4 regions of the Chitinibacter mangrovi genome follow, and region 1 is predicted to be linked to each of the others. Evidence: predicted binding sites of a transcription regulator. Region 1 holds the regulator's gene; each other region holds the start of a gene.
What was found. Region 1 encodes FNR, which switches genes on or off when oxygen is low (the NO sensors DNR and NnrR bind a similar motif). Its sites were predicted from a motif close to TTGATNNNNATCAA; they were not measured.
Positions count from the first base shown of each region.

Region 2: the regulator FNR is predicted to act here: its motif matches at 5,238-5,251, upstream of ABHF33_RS08375 (biotin/lipoyl-containing protein).
Region 3: the regulator FNR is predicted to act here: its motif matches at 1,753-1,766, upstream of ABHF33_RS13690 (bacteriohemerythrin).
Region 4: the regulator FNR is predicted to act here: its motif matches at 2,466-2,479, upstream of ABHF33_RS05985 (FeoA family protein).

Region 1 is NZ_CP157355.1:3,187,114-3,194,770, forward strand. Features, by position in the region: gene dapA (4-hydroxy-tetrahydrodipicolinate synthase) at 1-433, opposite strand, end outside; gene nagE (N-acetylglucosamine-specific PTS transporter subunit IIBC) at 994-2,487, shown strand; gene ABHF33_RS15050 (PTS sugar transporter subunit IIA) at 2,505-3,011, shown strand; gene ABHF33_RS15055 (hypothetical protein) at 3,263-3,955, opposite strand; gene fnr (fumarate/nitrate reduction transcriptional regulator Fnr) at 3,977-4,723, opposite strand; gene hemN (oxygen-independent coproporphyrinogen III oxidase) at 5,047-6,453, shown strand; gene ABHF33_RS15070 (sulfite exporter TauE/SafE family protein) at 6,494-7,168, shown strand; gene ABHF33_RS15075 (GNAT family N-acetyltransferase) at 7,211-7,657, opposite strand, start outside.
Region 2 is NZ_CP157355.1:1,748,527-1,756,183, forward strand. Features, by position in the region: gene ABHF33_RS08350 (ABC transporter ATP-binding protein) at 1-786, opposite strand, end outside; gene ABHF33_RS08355 (alpha/beta hydrolase) at 991-2,352, opposite strand; gene ABHF33_RS08360 (PQ-loop domain-containing transporter) at 2,364-2,666, opposite strand; gene ABHF33_RS08365 (phosphotransferase) at 2,659-3,609, opposite strand; gene ABHF33_RS08370 (helix-turn-helix transcriptional regulator) at 3,719-4,576, shown strand; gene ABHF33_RS08375 (biotin/lipoyl-containing protein) at 4,697-5,209, opposite strand; gene ABHF33_RS08380 (acetate/propionate family kinase) at 5,450-6,643, shown strand; gene ABHF33_RS08385 (BPSS1780 family membrane protein) at 6,816-7,595, shown strand; gene ABHF33_RS08390 (diacylglycerol kinase) at 7,592-7,657, shown strand, end outside.
Region 3 is NZ_CP157355.1:2,902,274-2,909,930, forward strand. Features, by position in the region: gene ABHF33_RS13680 (HD-GYP domain-containing protein) at 1-472, shown strand, start outside; one part of gene ABHF33_RS13685 (IS3 family transposase) at 560-824, shown strand; one part of gene ABHF33_RS13685 (IS3 family transposase) at 824-1,722, shown strand; gene ABHF33_RS13690 (bacteriohemerythrin) at 1,838-2,287, shown strand; gene ABHF33_RS13695 (NAD-dependent epimerase/dehydratase family protein) at 2,312-3,247, opposite strand; gene ABHF33_RS13700 (CDP-6-deoxy-delta-3,4-glucoseen reductase) at 3,267-4,289, shown strand; tRNA gene ABHF33_RS13705 (tRNA-Thr) at 4,342-4,417, shown strand; gene ABHF33_RS13710 (reverse transcriptase domain-containing protein) at 4,635-6,515, opposite strand; gene ABHF33_RS13715 (hypothetical protein) at 7,024-7,657, opposite strand, start outside.
Region 4 is NZ_CP157355.1:1,284,987-1,292,643, reverse strand. Features, by position in the region: gene ABHF33_RS05995 (NAD(P)/FAD-dependent oxidoreductase) at 1-205, opposite strand, end outside; gene feoB (ferrous iron transport protein B) at 351-2,123, opposite strand; gene ABHF33_RS05985 (FeoA family protein) at 2,120-2,386, opposite strand; gene purD (phosphoribosylamine--glycine ligase) at 2,565-3,839, opposite strand; gene purH (bifunctional phosphoribosylaminoimidazolecarboxamide formyltransferase/IMP cyclohydrolase) at 4,260-5,822, opposite strand; gene ABHF33_RS05970 (helix-turn-helix domain-containing protein) at 5,907-6,146, opposite strand; gene dusB (tRNA dihydrouridine synthase DusB) at 6,169-7,206, opposite strand; gene hemF (oxygen-dependent coproporphyrinogen oxidase) at 7,502-7,657, shown strand, end outside.

The DNA.
Region 1 (7,657 bases):
TGCTCAGATCACACGCTGTACGGCCAGGCACATTGTAGAGCAGCGTAGGCAGAGCGGTGTTTTCAGCGATTGTTTTGAAATGCTGGTAAAGGCCATTCTGCGTAGGTTTGTTGTAATAGGGTACAACGCTCAGACCGTAATTGGCGCCGACTGCCAGCGCCTGATTGGACAGGTGAATCGCTTCACGCGTTGAATTGGCCCCCGTACCTGCAATCACGGGTACACGCCCTGCTGCTTGCTCGACGACGGTGCGAACGATCGCAATATGTTCTTCCACATCTACCGTGGGCGATTCGCCCGTTGTGCCAACAGCGACAATGCCATTGGTGCCTTGCTCAATATGCCAATCAACCAGTTTGCGTAAAGTGGGAAAATCAATTTCGCCGTTCACATCCATAGGGGTGACGAGCGCGACAAGGCTACCTGTGAGCATGAGTAGGAGAACCAATCACAAAAAGAAACCATTCTAACCGAAGCCATAGCGGCTTGAAACAGCATAAAAGAACACTTTTTGTCTTTTCATGCTAGGTAGTGGCCGATTTGTGCTGCGGCCTTGGCTTGAATGTAAAGAAATGTTGCAAATTATTAAGAAGCTGGACGCTGCATTGTAATTATTGAGCGATCTCAAGATCATGTCAGAGCTGGGTATGCCATCCTTGCCATAAGTCCATATTCATGAGGTTTGTTGGGTTCAGGTTTGCCTCTTGCAAACCATAGCGCTAACAGAGCTGATGAATCTGCTTGTTGTGTTCAAGGTGATCTGTTTTCTGTCCCGCACATGTCGGTAGTTAAACATTGCCTAATATTGTGTTGACAGTTAATAATCGCCATACCAGTTAGAGTTCCTAGGCTATGGCTTGGGGATTCAGGGGTTGGAGTTGTAATAAAATGTCAGTCTGGGGTCTGTTGACGTTTGGTTTGCGACGGCAAACCAAACGTCAACAGACCTTAGCTGATTTATAAAAATCTTAGCGTCATTTAAAGGTGAACAAGATGAATATTCTGGGTTATCTACAAAAAATCGGCCGCTCGCTGATGGTGCCAGTCGCCGTCTTGCCTGCTGCGGCAATTATGCTGGGCGTTGGCTACTGGCTCGATCCTGCGGGCTGGGGGTCTAATAGCCAATTGGCTGCGTTCCTGGTTAAGGCAGGTGCGGCAATTATCGACAAGATGCCTATCCTGTTTGCCGTGGGTGTTGCCTATGGTATGTCCAAAGATAAAGACGGTGCGGCAGCTTTGGCAGGTTTGGTTGGTTACCTGGTTGTCACGACATTGCTCTCTCCTGGTGCTGTTGCGCAAATCGAAGGCATCAAGCCTGAAGACGTGCCAAAAGCATTTGGCAAAATTGAAAATGCCTTTGTAGGTATCTTGGCCGGTGTGATTGCGGGCGAGGTCTACAACAAGTTCAGCCAGGTTGAATTGCACAAAGCCTTGGCGTTCTTCAGTGGCCGTCGTTGTGTGCCTATTGTGACCTCGGTCGTGATGATCGTTGTTTCCTTCATTCTGATGGCGGTTTGGCCAGTGATTTACAATGCACTGGTTAACTTTGGTATGGCCATTAAAGATCTGGGCTCGGTGGGTGCTGGTATCTATGCCTTCTTCAATCGTTTGCTGATTCCGGTTGGCCTGCATCACGCGCTGAACTCGGTATTCTGGTTCGACGTTGCTGGCATTAACGACATCCCTAACTTCTTGGGTGGTGCTAAATCACTGGCGGAAGGCAAGGCTGTTGCCGGTGTAACCGGTATGTACCAAGCAGGCTTCTTCCCTGTTATGATGTTCGGCTTGCCTGGTGCTGCGCTGGCTATCTATCACACTGCAAAACCAGCTAACAAAGCAGCGGTTGCCTCTATCATGGGCGCGGCTGCAGTGACTTCTTTTGTCACTGGTGTAACTGAACCGCTTGAGTTCTCCTTTATGTTTGTTGCACCACTGTTGTATGTGTTGCATGCATTCCTGACTGGTGTGTCGGTATTCCTGGCAGCCCAAATGCAGTGGATTTCAGGCTTTGCCTTCTCGGGCGGCTTTATCGACATGTTCTTGTCATCGCAAAATCCGCTGGCAGTTAAGTGGTACATGCTGATCGTTCAAGGTCTGGTGTTCTTTGCGATTTACTACTTTGTATTCCGTGCAGCAATTACAGCTTTGAACCTGAAAACACCGGGTCGTGAAGATGAAGTGGCGGGTGACGCTGCTGCAGCCGCGCCTGCGGTATCTGCTGCGGCTGGTGATGTGGCGCAATTGGGCGCTGCTTACGTGAACGTAGTGGGTGGTGCTGCAAACATTACCAATATCGATGCGTGTATTACCCGTCTGCGCTTGTCAGTGAATGATGCTGATCTGGTTGACGAAGCAGCTGCAAAACGCCTTGGTGCGAGCGGTGTCATCAAGCTCAATAAACAAAGCGTACAAATCATCGTTGGACCTAAAGCCGAGCTGATCGCTGATCAGTTGCGCGCCAACGTTGGGGTTGCTGCAAAAAAGTAGTTGAGGCTGCGCCGCAAGTGAGTGCGGCGCCTAAGGCCTCTGTTTCAGTCGCCTCTGCTGCGGATGAATTGGTACTGCTCTCGCCAATCACCGGTGAAATTGTCGCGCTGGAAAATGTGCCAGACGCTGCATTTGCCAGCAAAGCAGTGGGTGATGGCGTCGCCATCTTGCCAACCGGCAAAACGGTGCTTGCGCCATGCGATGGGCAATTGGTGAAGATTTTCAACACCAACCATGCTTTTGCCTTGGTGAATGATGCAGGCGTCGAGCTGATTGTGCATATCGGTATTGAAACGGTGAAACTGGGTGGTCAGGGCTTTACGCGTCTGGCCGAGCAGGGCAGCTTTGTCAAAGCTGGTCAGCCTGTGCTGGAATTGGATCTTGAATTTTTGGGTGCCAATGCCAAATCGGTGATTAGCCCGGTGGTGCTGAGCAATGCTGATGACTTTGCGCCTTTGCTGAATCTGGCTTCAGGTTCGGTGATTGCCGGTCAGACGCCGCTGTATACCATCAAAAAGAAATAAAGCGCCTTTCGTGCTAGTAAAAACGCCACCTTCGGGTGGCGTTTTTATTTGACGATAAACGCCACTCGCGTCGCGAGGTTCCCCTCAAGGAGGGGACGGAAGGGGTGGGAATAAAACAGACAGGCTACAGTTTCGAGCCTCGATTTCTCAGGCACGGCTTTGCCGTGACTTGGCAGTGCTGATATCCCACTTTGTCAGTAGCCTGAAACGCCACCTTCGGGTGGCGTTTTTTTATGGTGTTGTGGATGTGTTTAATACTGAGCCAGCAAGCGCGCCAGCTGCTCAGCCGGAGCCTGATTGCTTGCTGAAAAGGCACCAAAGAAGTTGCTGGTTTGCGGGTGGTGGGGGATAAATGCTTCGTCAGGATAGTCGGCCAGAAAACGGCGAGAAATGCTGGCCATGGTCTGGATCTGTAGTTGTTGCTGAGCCATTAGTGAGGCCAGCTGGGCAATCAGATCGGCCTGTGTGAGGGTGTGATCCAGTGCCTTGGCTTGCGTGTTTGCCTCTGATAGCAGTCTCCAGTCCAGAAATGGCGGCGCGCCTTGCGGAGTGAGCAGTGTATGCCAAAGCTGGTTGATGTATCCGCATGAGCCCAGCGGCCCAATATGGAGCCAGCCATTGTGGATGGGTGCCAGATGGTCGATCAGGCTGGCCGCCTCGGTCAGTTGTGCATTGTTGCCGCTGGCCAGCGTGATAAAGCCGTGGCTCGGGGCGATCGGGGAAGGGACGAGCAGCAAATCAAGCAGATTGGGATGGCTGGCTTGCAGGCGATGCACGTATTGATCATCAGGCGCCTGCACTAGCAAAACCTGCGCACCGCTGGCGATGCCCTGTAGCTGGCTGCTCAGAGGATGCAGGCTGTAGCTGTGCACAGGCGGATGAAAGCCAAGCCGCGCTGAGATTAGGGGTATAAGCTGGGAAGGGGCTACTAGATGAGTGTGCATCAATATACCCCTTTGGGTAAATTACTCGTCGTGGCAGGTATTGAGTAGTTTTTTCAAGCTGTCGATGTTCTCCAGCTCGATCAGGCGGTTTTGTACCTTGATAAAGCCCTGATCCTGGAATTTGGACAAGGTGCGGCTCACCGTTTCCAGCTTCAAGCCCAGATAGCTACCGATTTCTTCGCGAGTCATGCGCAAATGAAAGCTGCTGGACGAATAGCCTCGAATGGCAAAGCGTTGCGACAGATTAAGCAAAAATGCCGCCAGACGCTCTTCGGCTTTCATATTGCCCAGTAATAGCATCACGCCATGATCGCGAACGATTTCGCGGCTCATCACTTTATGGAAGTGGCGTTGCAGCAGCGGGATTTCGCGTGACAGTTCTTCAATATCATTAAATGGTAGCTCGCAGACTTCACTGTCTTCCAGCGCAATCGCGTCGCAAGTATGCACATCCGTGCTGATCGCATCCATGCCCATCAATTCGCCCGACATATGGAAGCCGGTCACTTGCTCGCGGCCATCTTCCGAAATCACGCTGGCTTTGAAAAAGCCCAAGCGGATAGCGTAGAGCGAACGGAATGGCTCACCTGCACGATACAGCGCCTCGCCGCGTTTGACCGGGCGGGCCTGTGTGATGATGCCATCCAGCTCCTGCATTTCCTCCGGCGACAGACCCAAAGGCAGACAGAGTTCACGCAAGCTGCAGTTGGTGCATGAATTGCGCAGATGGCGTGGTGACATGTCGCGAACTTGGATCGGGGAAATCATGGGACTCTCACAAGATGATAGTTAAAACAGGCAGGGTAAGTATTGTACCTCTCCGAAGAGGTAGATACCCCACTGTCAGTGCAAGGAACTTGATATGGATCAAGCTCAATCATTGTACTAGCTTTTAAGCTGCGCCAGCTAGCTTGAGTTTGCACCCGCTCCGGCGTGATTTTGTGGCAATCATTTCAGCGGCGCTCTGCTTGGTCAAGCCAGCATGAAGACAAAGTCGCTTGGCACAGTCTGTCACGTAAGGCCGCGGCAAAGCATCTCGGGATAGCCCGAAGCAATAAAAAAACAGCGCAACAATCAAGGCAGAATACACAATGGGCAAGGAATTAATACAGGGTCTCGGTGGGGTTGAATTCGATCGCGAGCTGATTGTTCGTTACGATGGCAAGGGCCCGCGTTATACCTCTTACCCCACGGCAGACCGCTTTACTGAAGTGGTCAGTAGCGAGCAGTACGCACAGATTTTGCAGCAGCGCCTGCCCGGCGCTTTGCTTAGCCCACTGTCTCTTTATTTTCACATCCCTTTCTGCAATACCATATGTTACTACTGTGGCTGTAACAAAATCATTACAAAAGACACGAGCAAGGCCGATGTCTATATCGACTACCTCAACCGCGAAATCGAGATGAATGCCGCCCAGCTGCCGCAGCGCTCCAGGGTTAGCCAGCTGCATTTTGGCGGCGGTACGCCAACTTTTTTGTCCGAAGTGCAACTTGCCCGGCTGATCGGGGTGGTCAGAACGCATTTTGATTTGCTGCCGGGCGGCGAGTATTCAATCGAAATCGACCCGCGCAAAGTGGGCGAATCGATGATCCGCACGCTGGCTGGCTTGGGTTTTAACCGCATGAGCGTCGGGATTCAGGATTTCAATCCTGCGGTGCAAGAGGCCGTGAACCGGATTCAGAGCGAGGAGGAAACCCGCTCGGTGATCGAGGCGGCGCGCATGCACGGCTTTAAATCGGTCAGTGTCGATCTGATTTATGGCTTGCCCAAGCAAACCGCTGCCACTGTGGCCGAGACGATAGAACGGGTGCTCAGCTTGCGCCCGGATCGTATTGCGCTCTACAACTATGCGCATCTGCCCGAGCGTTTTATGCCGCAACGCCGGATCAACGAGGCTGATTTGCCTGCGGCTGAAGTTAAACTCGATATTCTGCAAAATTCGATCAGCCAACTGCTGGACGCTGGCTATGTGCTGATCGGCATGGATCATTTTGCGCTGCCCAACGATGATCTGGCCGTCGCACAGCGCCGAGGGCGGCTGCAGCGCAATTTTCAGGGTTATTCAACGCACGCGGACTGTGATTTGCTTGCCTTTGGCGTGTCGTCCATTGGCAAGGTCGGTGCCAATTACCATCAGAACGTCAAAACGCTGGATGAGTATTACGCCAAGCTCGATGCGGGCGAGTTTCCGGTGGTGCGCGGCTTGCAGATGAATCGGGATGATGTGATTCGCCGCGCCGTGATTCAGGCGCTGATGTGCCAATTCGAGCTGTATTATCAGGCGATTGAAGTCAGCTATATGATCGACTTTTTTGATTATTTTGCCCAGGAGCTGACGCTGCTGCAGCCGTTGGTTGCTGATGGTTTGCTGACTATCGAGACCGATGGCCTGTTTGTCACCGCCAAGGGCCGGATGCTGATTCGTTCTATTGCGATGATTTTTGACCAGTATCTGCGGACAAAAACCACGCAGGCAAGGTATTCTCGGCTGATCTGATTTTCCTCTGGCGCGTCGCTGCGGTGGCGCGAATCTCTTCATGCTTGAAATCAATTTGCTGGCGCTGTTTCTGGCCGGTTTGCTCGGTGGCGGCCATTGCGCTGGTATGTGTGGCGGCATTGTCACCGCATTCAGTCTGCAGCTGCCCGCCGGAGCGCGTTGGCCGTATCTGCTGGGTTTTAATCTGGGCCGTTTGGCCGGTTATGCGCTGATTGGGGCTTTACTGGGCGCTCTGGCTAGCTTTGCCACGCTGGCAGCCTTGCAAAGCGTTAAAGTCGGGCTATTTTTTGCCGCCAATGTGCTGCTATTTATTCTGGGTTTGTATATTGCAGGCTGGAGCAAGGCGCTGACGCGGATTGAAGCACTGGGTCAGCCACTCTGGCGACGGATTCAGCCGCTGATGCGCAAGTTATTACCCATCAGGAGTATCTGGCAGACACCCTTGATTGGTTTGCTCTGGGGCTGGATACCCTGTGGTTTGGTTTACACGGCCAGCCTGTCAGCACTGGCCAGCGCCAATCCGATTAACGGGGCGGGCATCATGCTGGCCTTTGGTCTGGGCACTTTACCTAACCTCTTGCTGATGGGTTTGATGGCGCACAAGCTGCAAACTTTGCTGAAAAAAATCTGGTTTCGTCGATCTTGCGGCTTGCTGGTGATGGCCTTGGCAGCACATCAACTGGCGCTGCTTGTTGGGTATATGTCGGTGCATTAGATTGGAATTGGCTTGTGTGGCAATACCCAGGCCTGTATTGATTTAGAGCTTTTTCTGCATTAACAAAGCATTGCCATATTGCGCCAGCGCAGCGTCCTGTACCGCAGTGGCTGTAAAGCCCAGCTTGCGCCAGAATATGTCGGCTTGACCTACGGCCACCAGCATCGCAACTGGAAAACCCGCCGCTGTGCCCCAATCCAGCGCGTGCTGGGCCAGCGTGATGCCCAGCTGCAGGCCGCGTCCGGCCGGATCAATCGCCAGATCGTGCAAATAAAAACGATCCGCTTGCGCAGGCCAGGCCGCGTCACCGCGATTGAGCGCGGGCGGTGTATCGCCCGCCCACGGATGGGTAAACAGATAGCCCAGCGGCTGGCCATGCATTTCAATCAGCCAGTTGCAATGGGGTGCAAACTGCAATTTGGCGGCAAAGGTTACGGCATCTTCGAGCAAGTCGGCGGGATAGCAGGCCGACTGGATGTGCAGAATGTG
Region 2 (7,657 bases), 1.4 Mb from region 1:
AATCTGGCTGGCGTCAACACGCGCCGCCCACCAGCGCCCGTCTCCGGCGTGAGCACGGAAATCGCTCAAACTGCCGTCAAAACGCAGCGTACCGTGGTCGATCAGCAGCAAACGGCGGGTAAGTCGCTCAATATCGCCGACATCGTGTGAGGTAATCAGCACCGTCGTTCCGGCTTCCTGATTGAGCTTGCGTATCAGCGCACGCATCCGTGATTTCATTTCCAGATCGAGACCTATCGTTGGTTCGTCGAGAAAAACCACTTCCGGCGCGTGCAAAAACGCGGCGGCGATTTCACACAACATGCGCTGGCCGAGGCTCAGCGTGCGCGCAGGTCTATCCCAGAATTCATCCATGCCGCCGTCAGCGCGGAATAGTTTGAGCTGCTGTTGATACACGGCATCGGGCACGTCAAACAGCGCCTGCAAAATGGCAAAAGAGTCACGCACCGGCAGGTCTTGCCACAATTGCGAGCGCTGACCAAACACCACGCCAATACGCTTAACGTATTGCTGGCGCTGTCGCATCGGGTCAAAGCCCGCCACCGTCACACGACCACTGCTCGGCGCTAAGATGCCAGTGAGCATTTTGATCGTCGTCGATTTGCCCGCGCCATTGGGGCCAACCAAGGCCACACATTCGCCGCGCGCGATGTCAAAACTCACGTCGCTAACGGATTTGTTTTCGTCGTATTGCGGCTGCAATAGCTGGGTAAAGCGCTCCTGCCAGTTGCTCGCGGCGCGCGGGGTTTTGTAAATGCGGCTGAGGTTTTGGGCTTGGATGAGCATTACTGGTCCTGTTTATCATTCAATGCGGCGTTCAAAAGTCACCGCCGGATTTACAAAAATATTGATTGTTCAGCGCCTTACCTCCCCCTTTGTAAAAGGGGGAGGTAAGGGGATTTGGCTCTATCTCGGTAAAACAAATTGCCCAAACCGTGCAGAAATCCCCCCTAGCCCCCTTCGTCGAAGGGGGAACTTGGTGCGTGCGCCTTAAATCCCGCCATAAAAGCGCAAATAGCGATTTAAGCGTTCTTCATTCCAGTAAAAGCTGTCGTGCCCACCCGCGCCGCTGCTGAATTGATATTGAGCGCCGCGCAGTTTGAGTTGGGCGGCGAAGTCTTTGCTTTCTTTAAGGATTTCAAAATCCTGCTCACCGGCATCGAGCCAGAATTGCATACCATCGAGCGGGGCGTTTTTGACCAGCAACATCGGGTCGCGCACCGAGCGCGTTGCGGCGTCGGGGTAGAGCCAGTTGAGGACAAATTCGCCAAAACGGTAGTTGGCGCGCCCTGCGCCCAAAATCGCCGGGCTGTGGCCACCGACGCGGCTAAACGTCGTCGGATGGCGCAGCGCCAGCGCCACTGCGCCGTAGCCGCCCATCGAAATCCCGCCTATCCAGCGCGCAGCGGGTCGTGCGTCGACGGCAAACTGCTTTTCAGTCCACGGAATCAGCTCATCGAGCAGGTAATCTTCGTAGCGGCCTTCGCCAAAACGGTCGCTGCGGAAAGTGCGCTCGGACGGCGCGCTGGCGGTATTGGTGTACCAGCTATTGTCGGCCTGCGGCGCGACGATGATCATCGGCTGCAGCTGGCCCTTTGCAATCAGTTCGTCGGCAAGGCCACCAAGGCCGGTGTTATATAGTGCGTCGCTTTCGCTGTTATTGAACGCAGGCAACCAGTACAGCACCGGGTATTTTTTCTTCGCGTCGTAGCCTTGCGGTAGATAGACCTGCACGCGCATTGGCTTTTGCAGCACCTTGCTCTCGAGCGTGAGATTGCGGTAATCGGTGCTCGCGCCCGCCGCCATCACACCGCCTTTTTCATCGAGCGCAGCCAGCTCGATGCCCGCAAAATGCACGGAGCCAACCGCGCCAGCCGATTCGACCCAATGCTCGAGCACCAGATGGAAATTGAACGCTGCATCGACCGTTAGATCGTAATGCTGCCACTGATGACTATCGCGCAAGGTGTGCGGAAAACCCGCCGCAGTACCTGCCAGCCACGTCGTCCGGCCTGGAAAATCGGACGAAATACCGATCACACCGCCACAGTTTTTGGCCGGGCAAGTGCCGAGATAATCAAACGACAGGCGATACTTGCCTGCTTTGAAACGCGCTTTCGAGAAGAAGTCGCCACCCATGACTTTCTTGTCAAAGCGCAGCACTTTTTTATCGCTACCCAGCGGGTCAGCGATAAATTGCCCAAACAGCGGCACGCTGCCATCGCCTTTTTGGCCTATCCACTGGCTGGTGTCCGAGTCCATATTCTCGCGCAGCAGCACGCGCTCGGCGGCGAAGAGGTGGGCGGCAACAAAGTTGAGCGCGAAAAAAGCTAAGAGTGCAGATCGTTTCATTTCATATCCTTTTATTCACCAGCGCGGCGGCGGTAGAACAGCACCAGCGCGACCGTCGTTAAAACACAGAGCACTGTCGCACTGCTCGAGATCAGCAGCGGCCACGTTTGCTGATTAATCAGCCATTGCACGGCGGCGTAGCACAGCGCAAATAGCGATGAGACCGTCCAGATCAGCCAGGCACGCAGCGAAATATCGTGCGCCGAGCGGGTTCGGAGAATTTTTTTCCATTGCGGCAGATAGGCACTGAGCGACAGCAGCGGCACACAGATTTGCAGCAAATTGGCGGTTTTGAGTAGCCACGGTTCAGGCATGGCTGGCTTCTTTGCTGCCGAATTCGGCAAAAGCGGCGTCTTCGACGGCCAGCTTGGCTAGTTTGTCGTCAAACCATTGCGCGTCGTACCAGCGCAAATTGCGGCTGTGCTTGACGTCGTCCCACAAGGAAAAAAACCAGCGACGCGCGGTAAAGCCTTTGGGTGCGTCGTAATGCTGTAAATAGGTTTCAAGTAATTGCAGCTCAGGAGCGACATCGGCGAGGTGGAAAATATCTTGTTCACGATGACGGAAAGCGACGTCGCACGGGTCGAGCGCAGCGAGGAGTTCGCCACTGTGCGCGTCAAACAGAAAATTGCCTGCGTGCGGATCGTCATGCACCAGGCTCGACGGCATGCCCGCCAGCGGCGCGAGAAAGCGTTGGCGCTGCTGCCACAACAGCGCATAGGCGCGCTTCTGTTGCTGCGTAAACGGCGAAGCATCGCTTTGCACATAGTCGTGCAAGGGCAAAGTCCACGCGTCGAAAGCGCTCAGCAGATCGCCAACAAAACCGCCATCGGGCAGCTCGAAGCCGCGCTCGTCGCTGACGGCATGCCAGCCGAGCAAAACATCGACCACTTGCTGCGCGGTGTGCTCAGGATTCGCCCACGGCTTGGCCACATCCCACGGGGCAACGCCGGGCAGGCGACTTAAAATCAGCACATCGCGCTGCGCACCGAGCACCATCATCGTGCCGCGCCAGATCACATCCGGCATGGCGACGCGGCAATGCGGGGCCAGCCGGGACAAACCGATCACTTCCTGCTCAGCGCGGGCGGGTTGCCAGCCAAACTTCACCACCACATCACCCGCACTGCCGCTCAGCAGCAGGGCACAGCCATAAAAGCCGCTAATTTCACGGTCCAGCGTAGCCACACCGCCGCATTGCGCCTGATAGCAGGCCAGTGCGGCGGTGGCGTATTCAGAGATTGCTGACTTTTCCATCTTGATCACTTACTCATGGCTGATGAATTTACATTTAATCAGCTTGCAGATTGGATGGGAATGCTCGAAGATTACCTGCTATTTGTCTAAATCTCTCATAGAAACCGCCATGGCACTGATTTACTACGAACGCTTCGATTGCGACGAACAGGGCTGGAATCGTCAGGTGGGCGCGCATGTGTTTCACAAGGCCTCGCACCCGGCGATCCGCGAAAAGGCGATTTTTATGTGCGGCGTCTCGCAAGCATGGGGCCAGTGCGAAATCGAGCGAATCGACTCCAGTTTTCATGTGCTGGTGTTTTGCCTGAGCGGGCAGGGCGAGCTGTTTGAAGGCGAAACCCGCTGGCCTTTCAACGCCGGGCAAATGGCTTTTCAGCCCGCGCGCGGGCAGCGCGGTTATCGGCGCACCGGCGATCAGCCGTTGCATATTGCGTGGCTATTGCTCAGTAACGATATCCGCTGGGCGCATCTGGTGCAGCCACATTGCTATGTCAAAGACAGCGATGCAGGCTGGCATATTCACGATGCCATCTCCCTGTATCAGCGTGAAGCCCAGCTGCACAATGACGGACAGCGCTATACCCTGGTGATGCAAGCACTGGAAATGCTCAGCCTGCAGCTACAGCGCGCCGTGGGCTCGAGCGAAATGCGATTGGGCTGGCCGCAGCAATTGCACGCGCTATTTAGCGAAGTGGCCAAAGCGCCAGCGCAAGACTGGTCGGTAGAAACACTGGCACGACAGTTGCAGATCACCACCGCGCATTTGCACCGGCTCTGCCTGACGCATCTGGGGCAAGCGCCGGGGCAGCAGGTGTTCAACCTGCGCATGCAGCACGCCCGGCAATTGCTGGGACAAGGCCTGAGCGTGGGCGAGGTGGCCAGCGCGGTGGGCTATCAGGAAGTGGCAAGTTTTTCACGTCGCTTCAGACAACACTTTGGTGTATCACCCAGCAAGATTAAAACCTGAAATATTGACTAATGGGTATAACACTGGAGAGCATATATAGATTTTCCTACAGCCACATACCCCAGCCATGCATATAACAAACAATAATCAGATTTGAATTCACCGAAGACAGGCTTGCCACTAAGCCAGCAATTTGCGGATTTTGCCCAGAGTGAGCAATTCCTGACGGGCAAATTCGAGGACGGCATCTTCGTCGATCAGGGTCTCCGTGCTCAAGCGATTCAGATCGACCCCCAGCCTGGCGGCCAGTGTGGCAGCAGCAGAGCTGACGGCCAATTGCCCAGCAGCGGGAACCGGCTCGGTGATCGGCGGTGGCGCGGCCACGATGGTGTGGGCTGCTGACGTGTCTTCCGCATCGAAATCGAGCAAAGCAAAAGCCGATGGTTTTTCGGCAATCTCCATGAGCAGCAGCAAATCATTGCTGTTCACAAAATCGCCATGTTCAACCATCAAACTGCCAATCTGGCCATCGTCGGGCGCATGCACTGGCCATTCCTGATCGGCGGCCAGCAAGGTCATGAGCAAAGTGTCAGAGCCGACAAACTGCCCCGGTTTCACGTGAAACACCAGCACCTCGGCCGCTTCGGGTAAATCGGGCGCACAGATCAGATGCGTGGTATAGCTGATTGTCATTATTTACGATCCAAATAGTATCCAAGCATTGATATTCGCCAATAAGATGTGCGCCCACGCAGACTATGCTGCGTAGCATAGCGAAAAGAAACCTTTTTCACGCAGCGCTAGCACACCATGTACGGCCTTCGGCCTGATGCTGGCGTGTGATAAATTTTGCTTAGTATTATTTAAACACCGCACCACAAGCAAGGCACACGCTGGCGCTGCGGCGATTTTCCATGAATTGAGGAGTTTTCCATGAGCGATCTGGTCTTGGTCATTAATGCAGGGTCTTCCAGCATCAAGTTTTCTTTGTTTGAAACCGCTGGCTCGGCCGACCCACAGGTGCTGTTCAAGGGGCAAATGGAAGGCCTGTATGTAGAACCCAAATTCACCGCCAAGGACGCCGCCGACCAGAAAGTGGCCGACGAAGTGCTGCCTGCCGATGTGCCGAAAAATCACGATTACGCACTGCGCCATATGCTCAGCTGGCTGGAGCAACGTCTGGGCGGGCGCGAAATCAAGGTGGTGGGCCACCGCGTGGTGCATGGCGGAACCAAATATTCGCATCCGGAGCGAGTGACGCCCGAACTGATCGCCGGGCTGGAAGCGCTGATTCCGCTGGCGCCTTTGCACGAGCCGCACAATATTGCGCCGATCAAGATTTTGCAGGATCTGCTGCCCAATGCGCCGCAAGTCACCTGCTTTGACACGGCCTTCCACACCACACAGCCCGAGCTGAACCAGCTGTTTGCTCTACCCTATGAATTTGCGCAGAAAGAAGGCATCCGCCGTTACGGTTTCCACGGCTTGTCATACGAATACATCGCCAGCGTGCTACCACATATCGACACCCGCGCAGCAGAAGGGCGCACCGTGGTGGCGCATCTGGGCAATGGCTCGTCCATGGCGGCTTTGCTCGGTGGCGAGTGTCAGGCGACCACCATGGGCTTTACCGCGCTGGAAGGCCTGCCGATGGGCACGCGCTGTGGCAGCATTGATGGCGGTGTTTTGCTGCACCTGATGAACCATCTGCAGATGGACGCCAAACAGATTGAAACGCTGCTGTATAAAGAATCAGGTCTGCTGGGCCTGTCTGGCGGCATTTCCAGCGATATGCGCGCGCTGCAATCATCTAGCGAGCCTTTGGCCAAATTTGCCATCGACTACTTCGCCCGCCGTATTGTGCGGGAAACCGCGTCGCTGGCCGCGGCGATTGGCGGCCTGGATTGCCTGGTGTTCACCGCCGGGATTGGTGAAAATGACGCCATCACCCGCGCCAATGTTTGCCACCAGCTACGCTGGCTGGGCGTGGAAATCGACGAAGCGGCCAACGCCGTCCGCTCGGGCGAACCACGCCGCATCAGCCTGGCCGACAGCAAAGTGGCAGTGTATGTGATTCCAACCAATGAAGAGCTGATGATCGCACGTCAGGCACTGGCCACCATTTAAGGGCGCTTTGGCCAATCGGGCCGCTGCACGATCTCATTGGTCGGCAGCGGTTTTTTATTTGTACGTGCAGATGCCAATGCTTAATGCGCCCTTAATACTGCCATTGAAAAATGTCCGCAAGCCCAAACGAGCTGCTAGCATTAGGGCATTTTGTCATTACTCTGGATTTAGCATGTCAGAACACAATCCGATGATTGATCTTGACGCCGTGATTGATAGCGCCATTGAGCCGCGCAGCGTGGCCACAGCGCAAGGCTGGGCGTGGATCGTGCAATCATTCCGGCTGTTTCGTCAGGCACCAACGGCATGGGTGGGCATGACGGGGCTGTTTATTGTCATTATGCTGGCCAGCAGCCTGATTCCGTTCATTGGCGGCTTTCTCAGCACTTTGCTGGGGCCGGTTTTGCTCGGTGGCCTGATGCTGGCGGCGCAGCGCACCGATCTGGGTGAGCAGCCCCCCATCGCGACACTGTTTGCCGGTTTTCAAAGCTATACGATTGATCTGATCAAGGTGGGGGCTTATTACATGCTGGGTACCATTACGCTGATGTTTCTGCTCTCTGCGGCAATCGATGGTCTGGCGCTGATCGGCGTGATTGACGCGCTGCCCAAAGAAATCAGCGAATTTAGCCAGATCAGCCATCTATGGCCGCTGGGTCTGCTGATGCTGGGCTGTTTTGCTTTGGTGTATAGCGCCTATTTTTATGCGCCTGCGCTGGTGATGCTCAATCAGATGAGCGCGACTGATGCGATGAAAATGTCATTTTTAGCCTTCTGGCGCAACTGGTCGCCCATCTTGCTGATGTCCTTGCTGGGCGGGCTTCTGCTTTTGCTGCTGATGCTGCCCTTCTTTTTAGGTTTGCTGATCGGCTTGCCAGTCGCGCTAATCAGCAGTTATGTATGCTATGCCGATGTATTTTCCAACCCAGCAGTAACAGGAGAGCAAGCGTGAGTGAGAGCCCATTTAAAGGCAAAACAGGCATCAAGCGGGTATTCAATGCACTGGGTTATTCA
Region 3 (7,657 bases), 280 kb from region 1:
GATCGCGCAGGAGCTGGGTTTTGATGACCGACGGCGTAATTGGGTCAAACGTGCTGCGCTATTGCACGATGTCGGCAAGCTGGGCGTGAGCAGCGCCATTCTGGAAAAACCGGGCAAGCTGACCGACGACGAGTTTCGCGCCATTCAGCAGCACGCGCGTTTAAGCGAGGAGATTCTGGGCAAAATTGCCCAGTTCGCTGATCTTGCCTTTGTCGCCGCTGCGCATCACGAGCGGCTGGATGGTAATGGCTATCCACGTCGCCTAAGTGCGCCCGAGATCCGGCTGGAAACGCGGATTATCACCGTGGCCGATATTTTTGACGCCATCAGCGCCGAGCGCCCGTATCACGCGGCCAATTCACCGGAAAAAACCATCGAAATCATGTCCGGCATGGTGGGCAGCGCGATCGACCCCGCCTGCTTTGCCGCGCTCAAAACCGTGCTGGAGCGCGAGCTGGCGGGCGTGTTGTAGCACGGCCTTGCAGCGAAATGTGTTGTGGTTCAATGATTTCGGACACCAACTTAGGTGGTAATCTCGCCACCATTAACGAGGTGTTTCATGAGCAAAGTTCGCAGGACATTTACCCCGGAATTTAAAGCCGAAGCCGCCAGTCTGGTCGTCGATCAAGGCCACACGGTGTCACAAGCCAGTAAGGCGATGAACGTCGGCGAGAACATACTGCGTCGCTGGATTAAGCAGCTGAAACAGGAAAGACAGGGCATCACGCCGCAGGCCAGAGCACTCACGCCAGACCAGCGTCGCATTCAGGAGCTCGAAGCGCGCATTGATCGGCTGGAACGGGAGAAAGCCCTGTTAAAAAAAGCCACAGCTCTCTTAATGGCGGACGAACTCAATCGTACGCGCTGGTAGACCAATTAAGTGAGCATGAACCCGTAGAAATGGTCTGCAGCACCTTCGGTATTTGCCGTTCCAGTTATTACCATTACCGGCATCGACGCCAGCATATTGATCGTGAACGAATCGAGTTGCGCGCCAAAGTACGCAATCTGTTTAAGCAAAGCCGAAATGCGGTAGGCAGCCGCAGTCTAGTCTGGATGCTGGCGGTCGAAGGCATTACGGCTGGCCGATATAAAGTGCGCCAGCTCATGCGAGAAGCCGATTTGCAGTGCAAACAGCCAGGCGCGCATCGCTACAAAGTCCACAAAGATGAACGTCCAGACATTCCGCACTTATTGCAGAGGGCGTTTAATCCGGAGCAACCGAATCAGGTCTGGTGTGGCGATATCACCTATATTTGGGCGGGTAATCGCTGGATTTATCTGGCTGTGGTGCTGGATTTGTTTGCCCGTTGCGTGGTGGGCTGGGCGCTTAGTGAGCACCCGGATGCCGAGGTAGTCAGCCGTGCGTTAGATCATGCCTGGCAACAGCGTGGCCAGCCACTGGGAGTGATATTTCACTCGGATCAGGGTAGCCAATATGGCAGCCGGTTGTTTAGGCAACGGATATGGCGCTACCAGATGCAGCAAAGCATGAGTCGGCGCGGGTGCTGTTGGGATAATGCGCCGATGGAGCGGTTATTTCGCAGTCTTAAAACAGAATGGATACCAAAGCCTGGGTATGAATCTGCAGAAGAAGCCAAGCTGGATATTGGCGTTTACCTGATGGCGTATTACAACTGGCAGCGGCCACACACCGCCAATGGCGGGCTAGCCCCTGCTATTAAGGAAAGACAACTTAATTTACTGTCCGAGAATTGTTGACCACAACAATGGGCTGATCTGGCGCTTTGTTTGACGCAAATCAAAATGGTGCTTGGTGCTCTGGGCAGTATGCAGGCTACACAATAGCCAGCGTTGACTGGTAAGGAGTACGAGTATGAGTCTGCTTATCGAATGGAATGAATCATTATCGGTTGGCATTCAGGAAATCGACGAACAACACAAAGTATTGGTCAATCTGCTCAATGAATTGCACGATGCGATCCGCCACCATCACGGCCGCGATGCCTCGATTGCCGTGCTGCAGCGCCTAGCCGATTACACCCGAACCCACTTTACGGTGGAAGAGAGCCTGATGCGCATTTTGGGCTACCCCGAATACGACACGCACAAAGCGCATCACGAAGACCTGATTAGCCAGATGAACGATTTGCAAGCGCGGCTCAATAATGGCGAAGCGGTGTCGTTCGAACTGCTGCATTTTCTGCGCAACTGGCTGACCAATCACATCATGGAAGGCGACCAGCGCTACGTGGAGCATTTCCTGTCGCGTGGCGCGCAAAAAAGCTGGCACAAGAAAAGCTGGCTGGAGCGCTTTTGGTCTTAATAGGGTATATGGCTACAGGTCAATCTAGTATTTTCTTGTAGCGATATACCTGCCTTGATTGGCATGGAAAAACGCCTCGGTTGTCGGGTATTGCAGCCGCCAGCGCAATTCACGTTTGGCGCGCTGATTACTGAGCTGGCGCGATTCGTTCATATACGACCACATCGTCGGCGAGAGCTGGCTTTGTGCGTCTTCGCGGCTGAGTTTGGCCACGCGGGGCAGGGCGGTGAAGTCGGATACTTGGTCAAACCATTCGCTCATCGTGTGCGGCGCATCGTCGACAATATTGTAGCTACGCTGCGGCAGGCCGCGAAACAGCGCCAAGCAGACCGCATGCGCCAGATCATCGGCGTGAATATGATTGCTCACGCTGTCTTCGCTGGCGATGATGCCCGGCTCGCCGCGTGCAATGCGGGCGGTAGGCAGGCGATCAAGCGCATAAATCCCCGGCGCGCGCAGCAGGCAGACGCGGCGCTTGGCTGATTGAGCACGTGCCCATTGCCGCAGCTGATTTTCCGCGCTGATGCGGCGCAACGCCCGGCCGGTACTGGCCAATTGCGGCGAGGTTTCGTCAATCCACGCACCGCCATGGTCGCCGTAAACGCCACTGGTGCTGATATAGACGATGCTGCGCTGTGCTAAAATCGCGTTTTGCGGGGCGAGCGCGCCGCAGGTTCGCGGCTGCGAGAGCGCGGCCAGCAGGCGGCGAGTACGCAGGTCAGCTTTGCCTTCGCCGGGCGGCGTGCTGTGGATGATCAGATCAGCTAGGCCTGCCAAGCGCGCTAAAGTCCGGCGCTGATCCAGATCGGCGACGATGGGGTGGATGCCTAGGGTATGCAGCTGTAGCGCTTTATCGGCTCTGCGTGCAGTGGCATACACCTTGAAACGCTGCAGTAGCCAGGGCAGTGCCCGCCGAATAACGTCACCGCAACCAATAATTAACAAGCGTTTTTTTCGCACAAGTCGGAAATCCAAAAGAATGAGCAAGCAACTTATCATTGAACCTTCAGGTCAGCAACTGAGCGTGTTTGACGGTGAAACCCTGCTGGATGCAGCGATGCGCGAGGGCTTTAATATGCCCTATGGCTGCAAAAACGGCTCATGCGGCGCGTGCAAAGGGAAAGTACTCAGCGGCGAAGTAGCGCACGGCGATCATTCGGCCAGCGCCTTGACCGCGAGCGAAGTAGCGCAAGGGCTGGCGCTGTTCTGTTGCGCCACGCCGGTGAGCGATAGCGTCAGCATCGAATGCCGCGAAGTCACCGCCACCAAAGACATCCAGATCAGAACGCTGCCTACCCGCATCGAAAAAATCGACAAGGTGTCGCACGACGTGGCCGTGCTCACGCTCAAGCTGCCGTCGACCGAGCGGCTGCAGTTTCTGGCTGGCCAATACATCGACATCCACACCAAAACCGGCAATAAACGCAGCTTCTCGATTGCCAATGCGCCGCATCAGGAAGGCTATCTCGAATTGCACATCCGTCATGTGCCGGGCGGCGAGTTTTCCGGCTATGTGTGGGAGACAATGAAAGAGCGCGAAATTTTCCGCTTCACCGGCCCGCTGGGTAGCTTCTTTTTACGCGAAGACTCAGACAAGCCGATTATCTTTATCGCCACCGGCACCGGCTTTGCGCCGATCAAAGGCATTATCGAACACGCGCTGCACCACAACACCCAGCGCGAAATGGTGCTGTACTGGGGCTGTCGCTCGCTCGACGATTTGTACATGCCCGCCGTGCCGTCCGACTGGCAGCAGCAACACCCCAATTTCACCTTTATTCCAGTGCTCTCTGCGCCCAAGCCGCAAGACCAATGGCAAGGCCGCACCGGCTTGGTTCACGAAGCGGTATTGGCTGATTTTGCCAATCTGGCGCACTACCAAGTCTATGCTTGCGGTGCACCCGTGATGGTCGAAGCGGCAGTAAAAGGCTGCGTCGCCCAAGGCCTACCGGCCGAAGAGTTTTACTCGGATGCGTTTTTTAGCAGTAAAGATTTAAAATAAGCGGTTTAGTGCTTGCGCATTTTAATAAATGGTGTAAAATGCGCAGCTCTTAGCCGATGTAGCTCAGTTGGTAGAGCACCTGACTTGTAATCAGGGGGTCGCGAGTTCGATTCCTGCCGTCGGCACCAAGAATATAAGGGTTCCAGCTTTTTAGCTGGAACCCTTTTTTCGTTGGCGCTCGGAAGAGCCGTTTTATGGTTACAATTATGGCTACACTTGGCGAAGGCTAGCAGATCGCTTTTTACGCTTTAGCAGCTAAGCGCTGCCACTCAGCACCAAGACACAGCCGTTACTGCAATCGTGGTGGTGAGTGAGGTGTCTTGTTGCTTTCAGCGCTTGCTGTCATTAAATCTGTTGCCACAGCCATCGGCAAACAATCAGTACCAGTAAAAACCCCCACCAACTGAATTTGCGTTTTTGCATGCAATAACAGACCCAGACAATACTGCCTGCCGAGAGCAAGTAATTGAGCGATAGCAAGCCGATCAGCATTAACGCCAAAAACGCTACGGCGATTTGCAGATAAACGCTGACCGGTGTGTCGGCATGGGCAGCCAGTGGCGGTGCTTGCTGCTGTTCGAGTAGCACCACATCTGGATCGACTGGGGGCACTGCGCGCTGGCTGTTTGGCTGCTGCGCTGATTGTTTGGCCTGCTGGTGCTGCTCTTGAGTTAGCTCAATAATGGGTATTGCACGCTGTGCCATTTGAGTAATGCCCTTCGGGGCAATACCCTTGCTGCTGGACGTGCGAAAATCGCGGTAGTAGCTGCTGCGGGCTGTTTCTGGTGCAGACCATTTCAGTTGCGCGGCACGTACTCGGGCCAGTAGCGGGCGGCCTTTTTCAGCATCGACCATCACGATAAACTGCGCGTAGCCGGCTAACGCAGCCAATACATTTTCGTTTCCATTCCAGTGCTTGCCGGTCGGCCCCGTTTGCTCAACTTGAAACAGCACCGCCCGAAAGCGGCGCAGAGTTTCGCGGCAGACCGCAGGCTGCTGATTGACGACAATCCCGGTGACTTCTTGCCGTTTATGGCGGCGCATCACTTTTTGTTTGTCGGGGTGCAGCGTAAAGCCTTCTTCCCGAATCACTTGCTTGGCTTGCCATAATAGTCGCGCTAATTGGTTATCGTCTGCTGCAGAAAAAGTCATGTCGTCGGCGTAGCGGGTATAGCGAAAACCCAAGCGCTGCGCCAGCGCACTAAGCCGCGTATCGAGCCTGCGGCATAGTAAATTGGTCAGCGCCGGGCTAGAGGGCGCGCCTTGTGGCAAACGCCGCACGCCGGTTTGGACAAAATAGTGTGCGCCGTCGACTGCCACTTCATCGCAGGGCGTTTCGCTGCAAATCAGCGCCAAAATCGTCGCCAACTGCTTGGAATAGCCCATAGACTGGAATAGGCCCGATACGCGCTGCCAGTGTATAGATGGAAAGAAATCTTGTAAGTCGAAGTTGACCACCACCGCCTGTCCGGTGTGTGGCGTGGCATTGCTAACGATCGAGCGTCCAGCGACAAAGCCTTGCGCTGCGGCGTGCACTGGTAATTTCAGCAAAATTTGCTCCAAAATCCAGTATTGCAATCGTTTCAAGCGCGGCATCGGCGCAGAAATCAGCCGCACCCCGCCGGTTTTTTTTGGTACAGTAAAACGCCGGTAGTGACTGATTCGCGTGACATTGCGGCTAAAGCTCAGAAAACGCAGCTCGGCCACCGTCACCCCCATCGCTTGTGCCAAGACGGCGACGCTGCTGAAATGAGGCAGGCCCTTGCTTGCCAGCCGCGCTTCATCGCAGCGCGGATCAGCCAAGCCTTGCGATACGTCTTCACCCAAATAAGTAATATCGTTTTGCTGCTGCGTATGCCAAGCAAGCGCGCGATCATAACGGCGTTGGGCTTGCTGGCGGCGGGTGACTTCGCGCTTTTCTCGCGCTAGGCGCATTCGCTCCTTCCGCATGGCTTTCAGTGCCGCTTGCGGATCTTCCACTTGATGCAGCTGCTGGCTTAAATCGTGCAAAGCACGCACCAGCTCACCTTCACGTTCGATCAATGCAAGGGCAGCTGCTTGCTCGGGGGACGGCTCATCTTTGGGCCAGAAGCCCTGACGGCGCATTTCTTCTAGAATCACCTCGTCCTTACTGCTATCGCGCATGCGCTGCAAAATGGCTTCGCGGCTATTGGGCGGCAGGGCAGAATTGGACAGATTCGGATTGGACTGGCTCGGCTGGCTCATAATTTAAGCCGGGACAAGCAGTACACCTTAGTGTCTGGCTCGAATGAACTACCCGCCGTCGTCATTCCCGCGTAGACGGGAAACGAAAAGCACGGCCAGTATCACCGATAAAAACCTTCGGGGATGACTGACATTTCAGGAGTTTACTTCGAGTCAAATCCTAGATACCGCTTACATCAGCAACTCGGAAGGGTGTGGCAGGGTTCTCATCGAAGAGCCTGTAAGACTGGACTGGTCCACTCGAAGCCGGTACGTGCTACCTGCGACATTGGGCTTGGCACAAGCCGCACCGTCATGTCGCAGGTAGCACGTACCGGCCCAGTGAAGAACAGGCCAGTGACGCGTGGAACAGCAAAAGACAAGGCTGGCGATACACCAGCCGGGTTGCAAGAGCCTCCCCACCACACCAAAACGAGTCTAACAGACCCGGAAATCCCCCTTCAATAAAGCGTTAATTAACAAGCGTCTTTACAACAGCAACATCACAAGCCGTCAGCTGAGTTTAAAGCTAGGTCACCGACACGGCGCTTTTCGTTTTTTGCCTTACCATGTCCCGCTGTGCAGCCAGCCGGGTGGCGATAATGTGTTCGCAAGGCCCACGGTACAAGCGGTTCTGGGTATAAAAATGACACTGGCAGCCAGCGTCGGTCATTCTTTCGTCTACATCAATTCGACAATATGGGGTATAGCTCTGGCCATTAACATTAATCTGTGCGGTAACGCTATACCCAGATTCACCCTGCTCAATCTGAATCTTTTTGACTTGCCCAGCCACGACCAGCGCAGCCGCGGTGTTTTCACGTTCGCTGACTAATTGGCTGATCTTCAGCGGTTCACGGCTCAGCTCGCGCAGGCGGTAAGCACCTTTGCTTAAGTCGTAAATCACGCGCCCATCTTGCGATAGCAGCAGCAAACCGGATGCCACGACCTCTGGATCAAGTGCACACTGCTGCGCGAGCTGAGCCACCGTCGCGGTGAACTGCTGCGCCAGAGTTTGCAAAATCCGCTCGCAAGTCGCGTGATCGACGCTGTGCCGCGCGCCCAGCAAATCAAACTGACCGCAACGCGACCAATCATTCGCAGTCCAGCCAGACAGTCCCAGCGTAAATTCCCAGCCGGGTGCTGCCACTTGCCAGAAACTG
Region 4 (7,657 bases), 1.7 Mb from region 1:
AGTAATTGACTTCGTCTTCGCCGGTATTGAGCGCGCCGGTGGCCACTTCGTGCAGCAGCGGTTTCCAGATATGCGTCGGTGAGCCATCGACCAGAATGATGTTGGCCTTTTTCTTGCCACCGAGTTCACGGCCAAGTTTGGTGGCCAGTTCAAGACCGCCTGCGCCACCGCCGACAATCACAATTCTGTGTAATGGTTTGCTCATTCTGGTTTACCTTTTGGGTGGAAAGAACGGCCGCTCTTTTTGGGTAGACTCATCGCTTTGATCGAGAGATGCAATCAGATATTAGCAGTAATCAAGTACAAAAAGCCCGTTAGCATTCACTAACGGGCTTTTTGTGTGAGCCATTTTAGAACCCCAATAAGCGCGCGGATTGGTAAAACACAAACGACACCATCCACGCCAAACCCAGCGACCAGCTCATCGAAAACGCGGTGTAGAGGCTGGATTTGGATTCTTTCTTGATCGCGGCAATCGCCGACACGCACGGAATATAAATCAGCGAGAACAGCATAAAACTGTACGCCGAAACGGGGTCCAGTGTGTGCGAGAGCTGGGTGGCCAGCGCGGCACCTTCGTGGCCGGTGATGACCGACAGTGCACCAAGTACCACTTCCTTGGCGACAAAGCCGAAAATCAGCGCAATCGACAGCGTTGATTCAATCCCAATTGGGCGCAGCACCGGCGCGAGAAAATCGGAAATGATCGCTGCGTAGCTGTGTTGCGGGTTGGGGAAATTGGTCAGCAGCCAGACCAGCACGACGCCGAGTACGATCATCGTTGTGGCCAGACGCAGGAAGTCGCGTGCTTCGCCCCAGCCGCGCCGCCAGATATGGGTCAGCAGCGGCAGGCGATACGGTGGTAATTCCAGCGCAAAAGGCTCGCTCGATTTGAATTTTGATTTGAACAGCACCGCAGTGAACATCGCGATCAGGATACTGGCCAGATACAGCGAGAGCACGACCCACGGCGCATGTGTCGGGCTAAAGAGCGCGCCGCTTAAAAACAGGAAAATCTGTAGCCGCGCCGAGCACAGTGAGAATGGAATTGTCAGCATCGTCAGCAGTCGCGCCTTGTGATCACGGATGACGCGCGTTCCCATAATTGCCGGCACATTGCAACCAAAACCCATCATCAGCATGACAAAGCCACGGCCATCGAGCCCCATCCGGCTCATCAGCCCGTCCATCATAAAAGCGGCGCGGGCGAAATAGCCCGAATCTTCGATGACCGACATCAGGCAGAAGAATAAAAAGATAATCGGCGCAAAGGTCAGCACCGTGCTCACGCCGTCAAACAGCCCACTGATGATAACGCCTTGCCAGAATGAAGGCAGGCTCGCGGTGGCGGGAACGAGTGCATTGTCTTTAAACCAGGTGAGGCCCGCTTCGAGCAAATCTTGCAATGGCGTACCGATGGCGTAGGTGAGCTGGAACAAGGTCAGCATCATCAGTACAAACAGCGGCAAACCCAGCCATGGATGCAAGACGAAGCGATCCAGTCTGGCCGTTGCGCTCTCGTTGAGTGTCGGCGCTTGCTGCACGCAGCGATCAAACAGCTGCTTTTCCTGTGCGTGCAAGATGCTTGAATCGTTTGTATGGGGTATATGGTTGAAGTCTATTTGTTCTGCTACCTGGCTGAATATACCCTCAATGGCTTTCTTGCTCTCGGCAAGGCCTTGGCCATATTTGGCGCTGAGCAATTGCACTGGCGCCCCCAGCGCTGTACTCAGTGTGGCGACGTCGATGCTGATTCCAGCGCGTTTGGCCTCATCATGCATATTCAGGCAAATGATCAGTGGCGCGCCAAGTGCTTTGAGCTGCAAAGCCAGCGCCAGCTGACGATCAAGCTGGCAGGCGTTGAGTACCAGCACCACGGCGTCGAGTTTGGCCTCGCTTAAAAAACGCTGCGCAACTTGCTCGTCCTCCGCGCCGCCGGTCAGATCATAAATACCCGGCAGATCGAACACCTGCACCATTTGCGCGCCGAGCAGAATCCGGCTTGAAGCCAACTCAACGGTGAGCCCCGGCCAGTTGGCGACGCGTGCCGTTCCGCCGGTCAGGCGATTAAATAAAGTCGATTTGCCCGTATTGGGCATGCCAACCAGCGCGATGCGTTTCATGCTGCCACCTCGGCAATCACGCCCAGCGGTACATTACGATTCAAAAGTTGAACTTCAATGCCTTGCGCAGCATCGCGGCGCAGCATCAGCTCGGTGCCGCCAACGCGTAATTGCAAGGGGCCACCCAGCCAGCCCCGGCGCAGCACTGTCACCGTGCTATCGAGCCGCAAGCCCAGCGCCGCAAGGCGTTGTGCCAGCTCGGGGGGAAGATTCAAAGCGCAAACCTGAGCATATTGGCCGTGGGGGAGTTGAGCGAGATTCATGATAAGCGAGACTGATTTTCATTAAGTCTGCAAATCATCTACCTGTGCTAATTGAAAATCAATCTTGTTTTGCGCAGGTTTGATCTGGATTAAGATTTGCTGCTTGTGTCACGTTGTGCGTGAATGGCAGACATAAAAAAAGCGGCCGAGGCCGCTTTGATGGATGTTGCTAAATGCATTATTTGCGGTTGATGGCGCGCCACGCGATGTCGCTGCGATATTGTGCACCGTCAAAATGGATGCCTTCCAGAATCTCATACGCGCGTTTCTGCGCCATTTTGTAGCTGTCGCCAAAGGCGGTCACACACAGTACGCGGCCACCGCTGGTGACAGGCTGGCCATCGGCGTTCAGCGCTGTACCAGCGTGGAAAACGTGGCCGTCTTCCAGCTCGCCCGGCAAGCCAGTAATGACATCGCCTTTGCGCGGTGTTTCCGGATAATTGGCCGCGGCCATCACAATGCCCAGTGCAACGCGTCGATCCCACTCGCATTCGATCTGATCGAGCGTGCCATTCACGCCGTGTTCGATCAGCGTGACGAAATCGGATTTCAAACGCAACATAATCGGCTGCGTTTCCGGGTCGCCAAAGCGGCAGTTAAATTCCAGTGTTTTCAGGCTGCCATCTTCAGACACCATCAGGCCAGCGTACAAAAAGCCCGTGTATTCGATGCCGTCTTTGGCCATGCCTTGTACGGTAGGAATAATCACTTCGCGCAATGCCCGGGCATGTATCTCCGGCGTCACCACTGGCGCCGGGCTATACGCGCCCATACCCCCGGTGTTCGGGCCTTCGTCGCCATCAAGCAGGCGTTTGTGATCCTGACTTGATGCCATCGCCAGCACGTTTTTGCCGTCAACCATCACGATAAAGCTGGCTTCTTCGCCGGTGAGGAATTCTTCAATTACCACGCGCGCGCCAGCGTCGCCGAGCTTGTTGTCGGACAACATCGCATCAACGGCGTCGTGTGCCTCGGTCAAAGTCATGGCCACGACCACGCCTTTACCAGCCGCCAGACCGTCGGCCTTGATCACAATCGGCGCGCCTTTGGCGTCGATGTAGGCGTGTGCTTTAGCCGCATCGGCAAAGGTTTCGTAATCGGCAGTGGGAATGCCGTGGCGTTTCATAAACGCTTTGGCAAAGTCTTTGGATGATTCAAGCTGTGCACCGGCTTGCGTCGGGCCAAAGATTTTCAGGCCTGCGGCGCGGAAAGCATCGACCACGCCTTGCGACAAGGGCGCTTCCGGGCCAACCACGGTGAGCACAATGTTTTCGGTTTTGGCAAACTCCACCAGCGCCGCAATATCGGTGATATTGACGTTGGTGAGCGTTTTGTCGAGCGCAGTGCCCGCATTGCCCGGCGCAACAAAAACTTTGCTCGCGCGTTCCGATTGCGCCAGCTTCCACGCCAGCGCGTGTTCGCGGCCGCCAGAGCCGATGACCAGAATATTCATGGTTTTTCCTGTGAGGTGTGAGGTGTGAGGTGTGAGGTGAAAACCCCGCAGCTCGACACGCACAAGCCAATTAAATGATTTAGATTTCTAACGCGTAGCCAAATCAATTAGCGAGCGAGATGCGTACAGGCAAGGAACCGGATTGCGACGTGTACTCTAAGTACACGAGCGATCCGAGGGCGATGCCCAAACGCATTTATTTCCATTTAAATTCTTGAGCGAGCGCTGTGCTGGTGCGAAGCTAGTGGCGACGTGCACATACTGTACACGAGCCGCGTAGCGACAAAGCCAGCGCGGCGCGCAGCCAAAAATCTTAATTAGCGAGCGAAATGCGGATGGGCAAGGAATCGGATTGCGACGTGTACGTCGAGTACACGAGCGATCCGATGACGAAGTCCAAACGCATTGCAGCCGATAATTTTAGTGGCGGAAGTGACGAATGCCGGTCATCACCATGGCAATGCCATGCTCATCCGCTGCTGCAATCACTTCTTCATCACGCAAAGAGCCGCCCGGTTGGATAATCGCCGAAACACCGTTCTCAGCGATTACATCCACGCCGTCGCGGAACGGGAAGAAGGCGTCTGACGCCGCTACCGAGCCACGCAATTCCAAACCAGCGCTGCGCGCTTTGATCGCAGCGATTTTGGTTGAATCCACACGGCTCATTTGGCCCGCGCCAATGCCGAGCGTTTGGCCTTTACCGCAGAACACAATCGCGTTCGATTTTACAAATTTCGCCACGTTCCAGGCGAACAGCAGGTCTTTCAATTGTTGATCGTTCGGGTGCAACTTGGTCACCACTTTCAAGTCGGCCAAAGTCAAAGCGTGTACGTCTGGGGTTTGTACCAGCAAACCACCACCCACTCGTTTCAGATCAAAACGGTTTTCGCCGCTTTCAATCGCCACTTCCAATACGCGCACGTTCTGTTTTTTCGCTACCAGTGCCAACGCTTCCGGCGTGTAGCCCGGTGCGATCAGCACTTCGAGGAACTGCGCCGAAACAGCTTCAAGTGTGTCAACGTCAACGACCTTGTTGAACGCAATAATGCCGCCGAAAGCGCTGGTCGTGTCGGTGGTAAATGCCGTGCGATACGCGGTGTAAAGGTCTTTCGCTACCGCCACGCCACATGGGTTGGCGTGTTTGACGATCACACAAGCTGGCTCTTCAAATTGCTTCACGCATTCCCAAGCGGCGTCCGAGTCAGCGATATTGTTGTAAGACAATTCCTTACCTTGGTGTTGCTTGTAGTTGGCCAAGCTGCCCGCAGCTGGATCGAGGTCGCGGTAGAACGCAGCAGACTGGTGTGGGTTTTCGCCGTAACGCATGTCTTGCACTTTTTCGAATTGCAAGTTCAGGCGGTTAGGGTAAGCCGCTTTTTCGCCGTCGGCAGTCAAAGCGGTGAGGTAGTTTGAAATTGCGCCATCGTAGGCTGCAGTGTGGCTGAAGGCTTTTTTCGCCAAGTTTTTACGCGTTGCTAAAGTTAAGCCGCCGTCGTTGGCTTGCATTTCAGCGATCAGCTCGCTGTAGTCAGCCGCATCGGTCACGATCGCCACATGAGCGTGGTTTTTCGCTGCCGAGCGCACCATGGCTGGGCCACCGATGTCGATGTTTTCGATCGCGTCTTCGTAGCTGCAATTTGGTTTAGCGATCGTCGCTTCGAATGGGTACAGATTCACGCACACCAGATCGATATTGCCGATACCGTGCTCTTTCATCGTGTCAACGTGGCTGTCCAGATCGCGACGGCCCAAGATGCCGCCGTGGATTTTTGGGTGCAGCGTTTTCACGCGGCCATCGAGCATTTCTGGAAAGCCGGTGTAATCGGCGACTTCAATTACCGGAACGCCGTTGTCGGCGAACAATTTGGCGGTACCGCCAGTTGATAGAATTTCAACGCCTTGCGCAGCCAGCGCCTGGGCGAATTCAAGAACACCAGTTTTGTCAGATACGCTAATCAGCGCACGAGTGATTTTGCTCATCGTTTTTCCTTGTTGAATGTGAGGAGTGAGGGGTAAGGAGTAAGGCGTGGCGGTTTTTACACCTCACACCTCTTTCCTCACGCCTCACAGCAAGTCGTAGGTTTGTAATTTTTTACGCAGGGTATTGCGGTTAATGCCCAGCATTTCTGCGGCCTGGGTCTGATTACCCCCAACCCGTTCCAGTACTTCGATCAGCAAAGGCTTTTCCATCCGGCCCAGCACCATGTCGTACAAGGCGCTCGGTGGCTCACCATCAAGATCGTTGAAGTATTGCGCCAGCGATTCTTTAATCGCGATTGCAATCACATCGGTGGATGCATTCATAAAACTTCCTATTTTTGTTTTTTTATTGCGCGTCAACGACAGCGCTAATTTCTTGGTATTGCAAGCCTGAGTTGTATTGCAATCGGTCACCAAACTGCAGCAAGTGGTCAAAAAATTGGCGGGTAAATGCCGCTTGCGCAGCGGTGCTGTCCTCGGCATACATCGCCTGCCGAAATTCATTACTGCCGTGCAGGCCTTTGGTGTACCAGGCAATATGCTTGCGGGCGATGCGGCAGCCCGAGTATTCACCGTAAAACTTGTATAAATCGTCCAGATGCCCGAGCAATACATCGCGAATCTCGATCACTTGCGGCGCGGGGAGTTCTTCCCCTGTGGCAAGGTAATGCGCGATTTCGCGGAAAATCCACGGGCGGCCTTGCGCAGCGCGGCCAATCATAATGGCGTCAGCACCGGTGGTGTTGAGGACGTGCGCCGCTTTTTGCGGGCTATCGATGTCGCCGTTGGCGATTACTGGGATTGAAATCGTTTGTTTGACGGCGCGGATTAGCTCGTAACGCGCATCGCCGTTATACATGTCTTCGCGCGTGCGGCCATGAATCGCCAAGGCGGCGATGCCAGCTTGCTCGGCGCGTTGGGCGACGCGGATGATATTTTCGGCGCCATTGGCAAAGCCAAGCCGGGTTTTAAGCGTGACAGGGACTTCTACCGCGTCGACGACGGCATCAAGAATCTCGCCGACCAGCTTTTCATCCTGTAATAGCGCCGAGCCGGCGAGCTTATTGCAGACCTTTTTCACCGGGCAGCCCATATTAATGTCGATGATTTGCGCACCATTGGCGACTTGATAGCGCGCGGCCTCGGCCAACGCGGCAGGATCAGAGCCGGCGATTTGAGCGGAAATCGGCGCGAGCTCGCCATCAAAATTGGCACGATTGAGCGATTTTTTGGCTGCACGCAGCGATTGATCGCTGGTGATCATTTCGGAGACGGCATGGCCCGCGCCAAATTTTTTGCAAAGCTGGCGAAATGGCTTATCCGTCACCCCGGCCATCGGCGCGACGATCAGATTATTTTTGAGCTGATAGGGGCCAATTTGCATAGTCGGGGTGCACACCAAAACGTCAGGAAAGAGGGGTCTTTCGGGCCGATTTGACGCTCGCTTTCATGGGGGAATCAGGGAAGGCGCGGATTGTACCGCCTGACTAAAAAATAGGCAATCAGAAAGAAGGGGTATTCAAAATACCAGCCGCGGTATGGCCATGCGGGCCAGATCGGGCTTTGATTTGCGGGCAATACGTCGCTTCATTTTTTTGTACAACAGCGCAAGGCTGGAGCGCGAACGATGCGGCAGGTATCATGCTGCCACCTTCGATCGTTGCCTGCGGACAAACGCTATGAATATCACTGCTGTGAAAGACTATTTGCTGACCTTGCAGCAAAACATTGTGGCCACCTTGGAAAACCTCGATGGTCAATGCTTTCGTACCGACAGCTGGGATCGCCCGGAGGGCGGCGGCGGGATTAGCCGTCTGATTGAAGGCGGTGCATTA